4 regions of the Kocuria sp. MNB10 genome follow, and region 2 is predicted to be linked to each of the others. Evidence: riboswitches for the same ligand, from Rfam matches in the RefSeq annotation. Region 2 holds a riboswitch; each other region holds the start of a gene.
The links. Region 2 has a riboswitch for cyclic di-AMP ahead of ACW9PK_RS02735 (C40 family peptidase). Riboswitches for the same ligand answer to the same signal wherever they lie in the genome.
Positions count from the first base shown of each region.

Region 1: linked by a shared signal. The riboswitch ahead of ACW9PK_RS05585 (C40 family peptidase) and the one ahead of ACW9PK_RS02735 (C40 family peptidase) in region 2 are both predicted to bind cyclic di-AMP.
Region 3: linked by a shared signal. The riboswitch ahead of ACW9PK_RS04715 (C40 family peptidase) and the one ahead of ACW9PK_RS02735 (C40 family peptidase) in region 2 are both predicted to bind cyclic di-AMP.
Region 4: linked by a shared signal. The riboswitch ahead of ACW9PK_RS10255 (C40 family peptidase) and the one ahead of ACW9PK_RS02735 (C40 family peptidase) in region 2 are both predicted to bind cyclic di-AMP.

Region 1 is NZ_CM133411.1:1,243,431-1,246,630, reverse strand. It holds gene ACW9PK_RS05595 (Y-family DNA polymerase) at 1-272, opposite strand, end outside; gene ACW9PK_RS05590 (class I SAM-dependent methyltransferase) at 414-1,175, shown strand; gene ACW9PK_RS05585 (C40 family peptidase) at 1,315-1,977, opposite strand; cyclic di-AMP (ydaO/yuaA leader) riboswitch at 1,983-2,131, opposite strand; gene ACW9PK_RS05580 (four-helix bundle copper-binding protein) at 2,763-3,173, shown strand.
Region 2 is NZ_CM133411.1:613,537-616,736, reverse strand. It holds gene serC (phosphoserine transaminase) at 1-258, opposite strand, end outside; gene ACW9PK_RS02740 (metal-dependent transcriptional regulator) at 465-1,175, shown strand; cyclic di-AMP (ydaO/yuaA leader) riboswitch at 1,576-1,734, shown strand; gene ACW9PK_RS02735 (C40 family peptidase) at 1,738-2,349, shown strand; gene ACW9PK_RS02730 (NlpC/P60 family protein) at 2,582-3,200, shown strand, end outside.
Region 3 is NZ_CM133411.1:1,063,104-1,066,303, reverse strand. It holds gene ACW9PK_RS04720 (hypothetical protein) at 1-620, opposite strand, end outside; gene ACW9PK_RS04715 (C40 family peptidase) at 895-1,548, opposite strand; cyclic di-AMP (ydaO/yuaA leader) riboswitch at 1,555-1,746, opposite strand; gene ACW9PK_RS04710 (four-helix bundle copper-binding protein) at 2,346-2,756, shown strand; gene ACW9PK_RS04705 (DUF305 domain-containing protein) at 3,171-3,200, shown strand, end outside.
Region 4 is NZ_CM133411.1:2,240,243-2,243,442, forward strand. It holds gene ACW9PK_RS10245 (cation transporter) at 1-625, shown strand, start outside; gene ACW9PK_RS10250 (hypothetical protein) at 681-833, opposite strand; cyclic di-AMP (ydaO/yuaA leader) riboswitch at 1,221-1,374, shown strand; gene ACW9PK_RS10255 (C40 family peptidase) at 1,380-2,039, shown strand; gene ACW9PK_RS10260 (ArsR/SmtB family transcription factor) at 2,495-2,863, shown strand; gene ACW9PK_RS10265 (cation diffusion facilitator family transporter) at 2,860-3,200, shown strand, end outside.

The sequences.
Region 1 (3,200 bases), 630 kb from region 2:
TAGCGGTCCAGCAGAGCCATGGTGCGTTGGGAGAGATCGGCGTAGAGCGGGTAGTTCGAGGATCTACGCTGCAAGCCCCACCGGCGGGCATCGGCGGCGATCTTGAACCACGGATCTCCCATCTGGATCCCCAGGGCCTTGGCTTCGGCGGAGCGGGCGACCACACACCCGTCGTTGTTGCTCAGCACCACAGTGGGCTTGCCGAGCAGGGACGGGTCGAAAAGACGTTCGCAGGACACGTAGCAGTTGTTCACGTCCACCAGGGCGATCACGCCGAGCGCCCCACGGGGCGTGTTGGTATGTCGCGATGTTCGTTCTTGCGATGTTCCCTGTGCTTGGAGATCTGATCCCTGCCCATGAGAGCAGGTATAGCCGCCGGAGGCGACATCATTGCTGACCCCGCGTGAGGGGGCATGGGTGGGGGTCCGGAGGCCAGGGACCTAGCTTCCTCGAATCAGCGGCCGCGCCCACCCCGGGCGGTGTGCATAGCGAGGTCGCCTCGTCCTTGCCGAGCCGGTTCACTGCTGTCGATCGTGGAACTAGGCTCGGCGCACACGATCCGGATGCACCGGGAGGGGGAGTCCATGCCGAGGATGTCCGCTCTAGAAGCTTCGTGCTGCCGCAGTGCGCCATGGAGTCTTTTGGCCCGGCGAATGGTCCCCTGGGCGACCCAAGGCTTCCCCGTCACCGGGAACGTGCTGGAAATCGGCGGGGGCAGCGGGGCGATGGCCGAAGCGATCGTCCAAGCCAACCCTTGGGTGCGGCTCACTACGACCGACGCCGACCCGGTGATGGTTGAGGTTGCGCAGCAATGCCTTGTCAGATTCCCCCATGCTGAGGCCTGTCAGGCCGACGCCACCCGCCTGCCCTTCGAGGACGAGTCATTTGACACGGTTGTGAGCTTCCTGATGCTCCACCACGTCATCGAGTGGGAACACGCGGTGGTCGAGGGGTCCCGGGTTTTGCGGCCGGGCGGGGCATTGGTGGGATACGACCTGCTTGCCTCACGGATGGCCTCCTTGGTGCACCGGGCCGATCGCTCTCCCCACCGACTCATCGACCCCGGAGCCTTCGAACCAGTTCTCGACCAGGTCGGCCTGGAGCTCCTCGCCCTCCGGTTGTCCTTCGGTGGGCGGATTCTACGCTTTGTTGCCCAGAAGCCAGCTACGCGGTGACCTGCGTTGGCAACCAGGCCTGGACTGCGGGATGAGATCCCGTGCTGTGGGGGCCCTGTCGTTGACAGGGCCCCCACAGCACGGGGGCGGCTTCTCCGGGAGCCCCTGGGTGGATGCCCAAGGCATCCAGTGGTGTGGGTCAGCGGAAGGTGACGTAGCCGACCACGGGCATGGCGTTGACGTCGTGGACGAAGGTGCCCTGGGTCGGATTCAGCGCGGAGATCATCTTGCCGCCGCCCAGGTAGACCCCGATGTGGCCGCCACCGTTCTGGACGACAAGGTCACCGGGCTGGGGGTTGGCGGTCGGGGTACCAGCCGCCCACTGGGCCTGGCTGGTGCGGGGGATCTCGATGCCGTTCTGGGCGTAGACCCACTGGGTGAACCCGGAGCAGTCCCAGGCGCCGAAGGCGGTACCACCCCAGACGTAACCACCGCCCACACCCTGCATGGCGGTGCCCACGAGCCCGCTCCCGGAAGTGGAGACAGCAGTAGTGTCGGTGGACTGGACGGAAACATCCGAGGCCGAGGCCATCTGCGGCGTCGAGGCCGCCTGCGCCCCAGGGGCCGGGGTGGCTGCCGGGACGATCGGGGCCGCGGCGGGGGACGAGGCCAGGGTCGCCACCACGGGGGCGGGGGTGGAGGAGGCGGTGTTCGAGGGGGTCGGTAGCTCGGCGTAGGCCTGGGCGGGTGCCACCGAGCCGAGCACCGTCGCACCAGCGGCGGCTGCGAGAGTGGTGCGGCGAACGAGGCGGGACGGGGTCTGGGCGCGGTGGCGAGCAGTACGGCGCTGGAACATGGGCATGAGTGGATTCCTCCCTTTGCCTGCGAGGTGAGCTGTCGGATGCGGGTGGGAGACACCCGGCCGGGCGGACGCGCGCGTCCGGCCGGCTTAACCCCCAGGCCCCAAGGGCGGGACCGTGTATGGTTCCCCCGCTTCTGCCAAGCGATGTCTTTTCAGCGGACCCCGGGCACCGGCAGAATTCGGCGATGTACCCGGGGATGCCAACCGGATCGGCGATCGGCACGCAGAGGACAGTAGCGAACAGATAACGGAAAAGTCACGTTACGGTTACGGCCGCTCCTCCCCCCTTGTTTCACCGCCGAGCGGGACGGAGAGACGCTCGGGAGTGACAGCCGAGGCGGCGGCCGCCTTCTACTCGCGCCCCAGCACATTGCTGCCGAAGAGGTGCATATCTGACGGCGACTAGCGGATTTACGCGGTGTGCGCCCAGGCCCTCCTGTACCTGCGGCTCCGTCAGAGGGGTGCAAGAGCGCAGCTGCCAGCCCCTGCCGCCCCACAGGGATTGGTAAGAAAAGGCTAGGAAATCATCCAGGCTATTTTCAGGAAGTCGTTCTCTTCCGGCGGCGCGAGAGAGATTTCTTCATGAGATCTTCATGGTTCCTATGCATCTTTCACAAAAGGAAATGGATGCGTGGCGTGGCGCGCGCCTCGCTCTCGGGATTTCTTCACGGAATCTTCAAGGAGTAAGTGCTTCATCCGGCCAGATCCGCAGTTTGCTGTCGGTTGTATGGCGGATTGGCTCCGGCCGGTTCGTCTCCTCGGCCGAACCGACGAAGGAGCAAGCCATGACTCATCATGTGACGTCGATGCTGGAGACCTACCCGAAGGACCTGGGCGGGGTGGACGAGGAGAAGCTAGCCGCCTGCATCGAGGCCTGTTTCCAGTGCGCCCAGACCTGTACCGCCTGCGCCGACGCGTGCCTGTCCGAGGACATGGTCGCGGAGCTGACCAAGTGCATCCGCACCAACTTGGACTGCGCGGATCTGTGCGAGGCCACCGGGCGGGTTCTCTCCCGGCACACCGGCTACGACGCGAACATCACCCTGGATGCGATCCGGGCCTGCCAGATGGCCTGTAAGGCCTGCGCGGACGAGTGCGAGAAGCACGCCTCGATGCACGAGCACTGCCGGATCTGCGCGGAGGCCTGTCGGCGCTGCGAGGCCACCTGCGCCGAGCTGGTCGCCGCCCTGGGCTGAGCCTGCCCCCGCGGACCCATCACCCGG
Region 2 (3,200 bases):
GAAGGCCGCGCTGTCCCAGAAGGTGCTGGACCCACCGAGACCCAGCACGATCTCGTACCCCTCGGGCAGTGCGAAGAACTCGGCGAGGCGCTCCTGCACCTGCGCTACCAGGTTCTTGACCGGGGCCTGGCGGTGGGACGTACCCAGCAGTGTGCTGCCACCGCGTTCGAGCGCGGCCACCTGCTCGGCCCGCACCCGGGACGGGCCCGCGCCGAAACGGCCATCCGCGGGCAACAGGGACGGGGGGATCACGGGCATGCTGGTCACGAAGGCTCCTCTGGCGGGCGGTCGGGTGTGTCCCCCATTGTGCCCGCCCGGGGAGTCGATGGCGCGTTCGAGACGCCTGCCGCAAGGACACCCACTGGCTATAATTATCCTGAATCATTCAGACTAGGCTGAACGGCAGCCCCCACCGGGGGTCGTTGACCCGCGCGCTGTGGTGCGCAGAAATCTGAGGACGAACCATGAGCGGCGATCTGATCGACACCACCGAAATGTACTTGCGCACGGTGCTGGAGCTGGAGGAAGAGGGGATCACCCCCATGCGAGCCCGCATCGTGGAACGCCTGCACCACTCCGGCCCCACCGTGTCTCAGACCGTCTCCCGCATGGAGCGCGACGGCCTGCTCTCGGTCGCGCCGGACCGCTCCCTGCAACTCACCGAGGCCGGGCGCACCACCGCTGTGTCCGTGATGCGCAAGCACCGGCTCGCCGAACGACTCCTCGCGGATGTGGTGGGCCTGGACATGGCGCACGTCCACGAGGAGGCCTGCCGCTGGGAACACGTGATGAGTGAGCGCGTGGAACAGCGGCTCGTGAACCTCCTGGGGGATCCCGAGAACTCCCCGTACGGCACGCCCATCCCGGGGCGGGGCGAGCACAACGGCACCGGTGCCGCGGCCGAGGTCTTCGACGGCCTCACCCTGCTCGAGGTCGCCGGAGCCCAGGACTCCACGGAGTACGTAGTCCGGCTGCTGCCGGAAGTGGTGCAGGCGGATCAGGAACTCATCGAGATGCTCAGCTCCGCGGGCATCCTCACGGGCTCCAGGGTCACGGCCGAGATCAACCCCGGGAACGAGAATCGGGTCGTGGTGACCCGGGTCGATTCGGGAGTGTCCCTGGACCTGGACTCCGCCACCGCGCGCGCCATTCGGGTGGCCGCCGCCGAGGCCTGATCGCCGCTGCGTCTCTTCGCGGTTGCTTCCGGTGACGTCGGAACGCGACGCGCCGTGATCTTCGAGAAGTTGACCGTGACCTTTCGACTGTGTGGACAATCACGGGTGATCGGTGCGGTTTCGACCTTCGCTCACTGGGTGAGCCCTGTATCACCGCAGGTCAGGAGCTTTTTTCGTGGTGTGGGCTTTCGAGCGGGCGGGCGTGTTGAGGCGGCCGATTGATATCGACGGTCGTGGTAATCCACGGTGATTCATAACGACCGATGCCCGATGCGTGACCGGCTGTAATCAAAACGTGACATTTTCGTTATCCATCCTGTACAGTCATGCCCGTGCCGATCACTGGTCGGATCGCCACTCCCGAGCGTTCGCCGAGTTCTGCCATGCGCTCCGGGACCCGTACACAGAACATCCGCATGGCAGAAGCGGGGGAACCACTTCCGGGCTCGTTGCAATCCGACGGGTCCTTGGGGTCAAGCCAGCACGGCACCTAGGTGCGTGCGGCCGGATGTCTCCCATCCGAACCCGACAGCTCACCTCGTAGGCGCAGGGAGGAACACACATGTCTTTCATGAAGCAGAACTCTGCCCGGCACCGCGCCGAGACGCAGTCGCACCTCGTGCGTAACACCACAATCGGTACGGTCGTCGCTGGTGCCGCCGTGGTCGGCCTCGCGGCCCCCGCGCAGGCCTCGAGCGGTCCCATCGATCTGGGCTCCACGGCGTCCTACGGCTACCAGGCGTCCACCTCCTCGGTGCAGGCCTACAACGCGTCGTACACCATGCAGACCACCAACACCGTGGGCTCCGCCGCCAGCGTGAGCACCCAGTCGAACCACTCCACGGGTGGTCTGGTGGGCACCGCCTACCAGGGCATCGGCGGCGCGTACGTCTGGGGCGGCGTTGGCTTCAAGGCCTGGGACTGCTCCGGCTTCACCCAGTGGGCCTACGCCCAGAACGGCATCAACCTGCCCCGCACCACCTGGGCCCAGTTCGCCGCTGGCACCCCCACCTCCAACCCGCAGCCCGGCGATCTGGTCTCCCAGAACGGCGGCTCCCACGTGGGGATCTACATCGGCAACGGCCAGATGATCTCCGCTCTCAATCCCTCGCAGGGCACTCAGGTTCACTCCGTGAATGCCATGCAGCTGGATGGTTACTACACCTTCCGGTGACCCGGTGACACCGCGCGCGAGCATGATGCGCGGTCTACACCGAGCCACATTGCGGCCGGGTGTGCTGGCTGGGTCCCCGGACCTCGGCCGGCACACCGCGCCGGAACCACCTGAAAACCGAACGTAATCTCCCGCCCAAATCCGTGCACCGCTGCTGCGTCCTGACGGATGTGCCGGTCACCGCACACCTCCGTGCCCTGGGTGGACACGAACGTGTTAGGAAACCACACGAATGTCGAACGAAACCGCTCCTCACGCCGCCAAGGGCCTCTTCGCGGGTAAGGCCCGCACCGTCGCCGCCGTCGCGGCCTTCTCAGGTCTGGCCCTCGCGACCACCGTGTCCGTGCAGGCCACGCAGAATGCCTCCGAGCAGGCCCCCGCCGCCGCTGTGTCCGAGGCTCCCGCCTCCGATAACACCGTCTCCGCGGAGCCCGCAGCCAAGGCCGACAAGGCCCAGGAGAACGCTGCCAAGGAGCAGAAGGCCGCGAAGACCGAGAAGGCGCAGCCCGCCGCTCAGGCTCCCGCTCAGCCCTCCGTGGTCCAGGCCGCTCCCGTGGCCGACGTGACCCCGCTGCAGGCTCCCGCCGTTCCGGCTGCAGCCCCCACCGTCGTGACCGCTTCCGAGAACGTCACCTCGGTCGCCGAGCAGGCTCCGGTGGCCCAGGGCCGCCACGCCGCTCCCGCCACCGCTCAGACCGTTGCCAAGGAGGCCGCCGCCGAGCAGCGCGCCGCTGTGGCTTCCCCGGTGATCCCGAACTACGCCCCCGCCCAGGGTGCCGCTGCCGCCCAGCCCGCGTCCTACAAGGCTCCGCAGGCCCCGGCCGCTCCGAAGGCGCAGGCTGCCCCCCAGG
Region 3 (3,200 bases), 450 kb from region 2:
GCGATGGTCGCGCTCTTGCCGGAGGGCGAGCTCAGCGAGGTGACCGTGCGCTCAGCGGACGGAGCGGCCGGCGTAGCTGGCTTTGGGGCAGAAGCGACGGCGGTCCTCGGGCCAGCCTGCGCGGCTGGTTCCCGGGCGGGAACCGCCACCGGGGCAGGCTCGGTGACAGGCTCCGGGACCGTCTGGACGACTGGTTCTTGAATAGCTGCTTCTTGGACAACTGGCTTCGCGGCGAGTGTGTTGGCCGGTGCGTTGGCCGAAACGGGCGTGGCGGCCGGCGCCGGAACGGCCCCACCGGGTGCCACAACGGCCGGAACATCGAGCTTCTGCTCGGTCTTCTTATGCTCGGCCTTCTTCTGCTCGGTCTTCTGGTCGGTCTGCTTCTCGGCTGTGGTCACGTGGGCGACCGGCTCCAGGGACGGGGTGGGCGCTGCGGTGGGGGTGGCGGCAGCGACGGCCGACAGCGGAGCCTCAGCGGAGGCATCCGGGGCCGGGGTGGCCTGCACCGAGACGGTGGTGGCCAGGGCCAGCCCGGAGAAGGCGGCGACGGCGGCCACGGTGCGGGCCTTGCCGGTGAGGAGGGAGGTGATGCCGTTGGGGGAGGTCAGGTCACGAGTCATGAGGAGTTGTGCAGGCTTTCTGGCGGGCCGGGCGGATCTGCCGGAACGGTGCGGTGACAGCACGGAGCACCCCGCTCGGGGGCGCAAGATGTCGCGGGGTCCGGCAGAGCGGGCCCCGGATCAGGAGCACCGCGCACGGCGGAGAAGTGGAGGAACGGTGTGGTGTCTGCAGGGGAGGAAAAACTCACTCGCGAGGCAGGAATTCCCTGGATCAGCAGCTGCAACAACCGGGGCCCTCCGCAGCGACTCAGGCCGTTGCGGAGGGCGCACCGGGTCAGCGGTAGGTGTAGTACCCGTCCACCGGCATGGCGTTGACGGAGTGGACGAAGGTGCCCTGGGCGGGGTTCAGGGCGGAGATCATTTTGCCCCCGCCGATGTAGATGCCGATGTGGGCCCCGCCGTTCTGGGAGACGAGGTCTCCGGGCTGCGGGTTGGTCGTGGGGGTGGCCGCGGCGATCTGCTGGAAGCTGGTGCGGGGGATCTCGATGCCGTTCTGGGCGTAGGCCCACTTCGTGAATCCGGAGCAGTCCCAGGCGCCGAAGGCGGTCCCGCCCCAGACGTAGCCGGTGCCGGCGCCCTGCATCGCGGTGCCCACAATCCCGGACGCGCCGGTGATCTCGGTGATCTCCGTCGACTGGGTGGACACCGTCGCGGTCGAAGCGCTCTGCTCAGGAGCCGCCGAGGCCTGGGGGGAGACGGCCTGGGGGGCAACGACGGCCCGGGGGGCTGTCGAAGAGTAGGCCGCCAGAGCGGACGCGGGGGCCGAGTAGGCAGTGGCGGTGTCCGTCGGGACCTCGGCGTAGGCCTGAGCCGGGGCGATGGAGCCGATCACTGCCGCACCTGCGGCAGCCGCGACCGTGGTGGTACGCACCAGGGGCGAGGTGGTCTCGGCGCGGTGGCGGGCAGTACGGCGCTTAAAAATGGTCATGGGGTGTGTTCCTCCCTTTGCCTACGAGGTGAGCTGTCGGATGCGGGTGGGAGACACCCGGCCGCCCCGGACGCATGCGTTCCGGGTGACTTAACCCCTAGGTCCCGGACCCCAGGACCGAAAATGGTTCCCCCGCTTCTGCCAAGCGATTTCTCTTCAGGAACCCCGAGCACCGGCAGAATTCGGCGATGTGCACGAGGGCGCCGACCGGATCAATCAGCGGCACGCAGTGGACAGTAGCCCACTCATAACGAAAGTGTCACGTTTAGATCACGGCCCGGATTCTTTCTTCGGCCGGGTCTGAAAGCTTGGGCTGCCGACTCTGAAAAGGCCCGGCCCAGAAGCCGTGGGTTCGTCGCTCCTGTGGCTCCGCATCACGACTGGCGTCGCATCCAATGCCGTTTGACTAGGGGAAATGGCGTCAGTGCACGGCCCTGCATGGACACCACCCCCCAGGGCGAGGGGGTTTGGGGTCGTGGGCGGCCTTCAGTATCACGAGGGGTGGCACGGAGAAGACTTTGAGGATTCCTTGAGCTTTCCTTCAGATTGAGAAGTTTCGGGGATGCCGTTCTGGGCCGCGCAGCGCGATTTCTTCATGAAAACTCCATAATTGCCCGGATCCCCGGCGGAGAAGGCCGCCCGAGGGAGTAGCGCTGTGCGCCACTGTGGCCTGGATCTTCATCAAATCTTCAAGAATTTGGGGCGCGCCACACGGAAAAGGCAGTTTACTGTCGATGGTATGGCGGGCTGGTTCCGGCTGGTTCGTCTCCTCGAGGAAGCCGACGAAGGAGCAAGCCATGACCCATCACGTGAGTGCGATGCGGGAGGCCTACCCGAAGGACCTCGGCGGGGTGGACAAGGGGAAGCTGGCCGCCTGTATCCAGGCCTGTTTCCAGTGCGCCCAGACCTGTACCGCCTGCGCGGATGCCTGCCTGTCCGAGGACATGGTCGCCGAGCTGACCAAGTGCATCCGCACCAACCTCGACTGCGCGGACCTGTGCGAGGCCACCGGACGTGTGCTCTCGCGGCACACCGGCTACGACGCGAACATCACCTTGGATGCGATCAAGGCCTGCCAGATGGCCTGCAAGGCGTGTGCAGATGAGTGCGAGCAGCACGCGTCCATGCACGAGCACTGCCGGATTTGTGCCGAGGCCTGCCGGCGGTGCGAGGCCGCCTGCGCCGAACTGGTCGCCTCCCTGGGCTGAGTCTCGCCTCCCACAGACCCATCACCCGGGCGGCGGGGGCGGTGAGGACACCCGTGGCCACCGGGATCGGCGTCACGGGCCGGATCTCCTCTGCGGAGGGGGCCACCGCCATGACGCACCCGCCGCCTGGGTGATGGCCCCCTACCGGGGGTTCCGTGGAGAGCGGCTTCCGCGGGAACTTGGCCTTTTCTACAGGCTCAGACGCTGACCGGCGGATACCCGTGACGGGTCTCCGTCGGTGAAAGAGGATCCTGATGGGCTGATCGGGCCCGCCCGGAGGCGGGTTTCCTCTTCTCCCGCTCCCTGTTCAGTACAGCTCTACCCGCGCGGCTTGGGCGCACGTCGGGCACGGGCGGATTGCCGAGGCCGGCACATCGGGGTCGAGCTTCTTCATCGTGGAAAAGAGACATCATCATGCGTTCCACCCAGTTCCTTGGCCGCCGC
Region 4 (3,200 bases), 1.2 Mb from region 2:
GATCGTGGCCGGCACCATCACCTACAACGTGCTCGAGGCGGTCATCGCCCTGACCGCCGGCACCATCGCCTCCTCCTCGGCGCTGATCGGCTTCGGCCTGGACTCGATCGTGGAGGTCCTCTCCGCGGCGGCGGTGGCGTGGCAGTTCGCCGCCCCGGACCCGCACCGACGGGAAAAGGTGGCGATGCGGGTGATCGCGTTCTCCTTCTTCGGCCTGGCTGCCTTCGTCACCGTCGATGCGATCCGCGCCCTGCTCGGGGCCGCCGAGCCGGAACACTCCCCGGTCGGGATCGCCCTGGCCGCGGTGAGCCTGCTCATCATGCCGTTCCTGTCCTGGTTCGAACGCCGCACCGGCCGGGAGCTGGGCTCTGCTTCTGCGGTGGCCGATTCCAAGCAGACCCTGCTGTGCACCTACCTCTCCGCCGTGCTGCTGGTAGGCCTGGTGCTCAACAGCACCCTGGGCTGGTCCTGGGCCGACCCGCTGGCTGCGCTGGTGATCGCCGCCGTGGCGGTCAAGGAGGGGCTGGAGGCCTGGCGCGGAGACGCCTGCTGCACTCCCGTTGCGGTCCTCACCGCCGAGGACGGTGCACACTGCGGTGGATGCGGTCCCAACTGCGCCCACTGAGCACGGTCGGCACGCGTCGGCGCCCCGAGACGAGGACGCCGGGGCGCACGGCTTCTCAGGAACCGAGGTAGACGGAGATCGCGGCGAACAGCGCAACTCCGCCGGTGAGCAGGATCGGTCCCGGCACGCTGGTGTCGCCTTCGTGGGCTTGGTCGGGCATCTCCTCGACCACAACGCTGGCTAACGTTCCGCCAGTCAGTGCGAGCATGGACAGAGCCCAAATTTCCGGGGCTTGATGCAGCGCGAAATATCCCAGGATGGCCGCGGGCTTCGCTCTCGATCCACCCGCCGCGCCTTTTGAAGTGGCTCCTGTCCCCACCGCTGTGTGGGCGACGACTCCCCGCGCAGCGTCCACGCACCAACAAGCCACCTCACTCAAAGCGCAGAGCGCCCCGCCTTTCTCGGGAAATTAACAGGAAAAAGCCGACAACAATTCAGGTCTTCATCAAGCCTTGACCACTTCTTTACGATCTCTATACATTCCCGAATCGGATTGTGATTGTTTCGTAATCTCCTTGTACTCTTCAGTGCGTGCCGACCACTGATCCTGTCGGCGCCCTCGTGGCACATCGCCGAGTTCTGCCGGTGCTCGGGGTTCCTGAAGAGAAATCGCTTGGCAGAAGCGGGGGAACCATTACCGGTCCCGGTGTACCGGGGCCTTGGGGTTAAGTCTCAGAGCGCGTGCGTTCTGCGGCCGGGTGTCTCCCACCCGCATCCGACAGCTCACCTCGTAGGCAAAGGGAGGAACTCCACCATGTCGCTTTTCAAGCAGCACACTGCCCGTCACCGCGCCCAGACCTCCTCGCGCGCCGTGCGTACCACCACCGTCGTCGCCGCCGCCGGCGCAGCGCTGGTGGGCTCCATCGCTCCGGCCCAGGCCTACGCCGAGATCCCCGCCGCCTCCGGGTCCTCCTATGCGGCTCCGGCCTCGGCGATGGCCGATCTGGCCTCCTACACCACCCCGGCCCCGGTCGCCGCGCAGCCCGCCGCCCCCGTCGACCAAGCCCCGGCCCCGCAGCAGAGCGCCGCCACCTCGAGCGTGAGCCCGCAGTCCACCGCCATCACCGAGATCGCCCCGGCCGCCGGCGGCATCGTGGGCACGGCCATGCAGGGCGTGGGCACCGGCTACGTCTGGGGCGGGACCTCCTTCGGGGCCTGGGACTGCTCCGGATTCACCGGCTGGGTCTACGCCCAGAACGGCATCGACATCCCCCGCACCAGCTTCCAGCAGATCGCCGCCGCCACCCCGACGTCCAACCCGCAGCCTGGTGACCTGGTGTCCCAGAACGGCGGCAACCACATCGGCATCTACATCGGTGGCGGCAAGATGGTCTCGGCGCTGAACCCGACCCAGGGCACCTTCGTCCACTCCGTCAACGCCATGCCCGTCGACGGGTACTACACCTACCGGTGAGTCTCGCCGATGTGGTGAAGGCCGGCCGGTGGGCTCATCCGTCAGGTGCGGAGTGCCCCGCCAGGATCATCGTCGATGGACCGCATGGGTGCACTCGGATGGACCGCATGGGTGCACTCCGCAGCTGTAGCCGCAGACTCGAACGATTGCCACGATCCTGTCGATGTGCACACGCCAGCGAATCGGCACACGGGGAGCAGTCCTGCGGAGAGGATCGGAGAGTGCTCATGGCCTTGCCCTGTCTTCCGCTGGACGCGGGCAGTGCTTATCCTGCTCCGCCTCGGCATTGGAGCGAGAGCCCTTAGGGTGCAGCGATGGCTCGGGGGACGGGGATGCCGCAGTGGCGGACGGCACCCCCGTCCGCCCTCACCGTATGAATACGAGCTGGACATTGCCCGATCATCAAGGGAAGCCCCTCATCTCCTTTGATACAGATTCTGCTGTACGGTTATTGGATGAGGATCTTGTCCCCGGTCGCGGCGATGTCCCGTTTCGGCAAAGCACTGGCCGATCCCACCCGGGCCGCGGTGCTGCTGCAGCTGCAGCAGGGCCCAGCGGTGCCCTCGGAACTGGCGGCCCGGATCGGGGTGAGCCGGCGGATCGTGTCCAACCACCTGGCCTGTCTGCGCGACTGCGGGTTGGTCGTGGGCGTGCCGGTGGGGCGCAACGTGCGCTATGAACTCTCGGACCCCAAGCTGGCCCACGCGTTGGAGGACCTGCTGGGCACTATCCTCACCGTCGAACCGGTGTGCCGGTGCGGGACACCCGAGTGCGCCGCCGAGGCCCTCGCCGATGACGCCACCACCCAGGAGATTCCGGTATGAGCGGCGAGCACGATCATTCCCACGCCGGCGCCGGGCGGAGGGGGAAACTGGCAGTGGTGTTCGCCATCACCGCCACGATTATGGTCGCCGAGATCATCGGTGCGGTGGTCTCGGGCAGCCTGGCGCTGCTGGCCGATGCCGGGCACATGTTCACCGACTCGGCCGGGCTGCTCATCGCCCTCACCGCCGCGACCCTGGCGCTGAAACCGGCCACGGACAAACGCACCTGGGGGTACCAGCGCGCCGAGATCGTCGCCGCGGCCGCCCAGGCCTCGGTGCTGCTGGCTGTGGGCGGGTTCATCGCCGTCGAAGGGGTGCGCCGGCTGTTGGAGCCCCC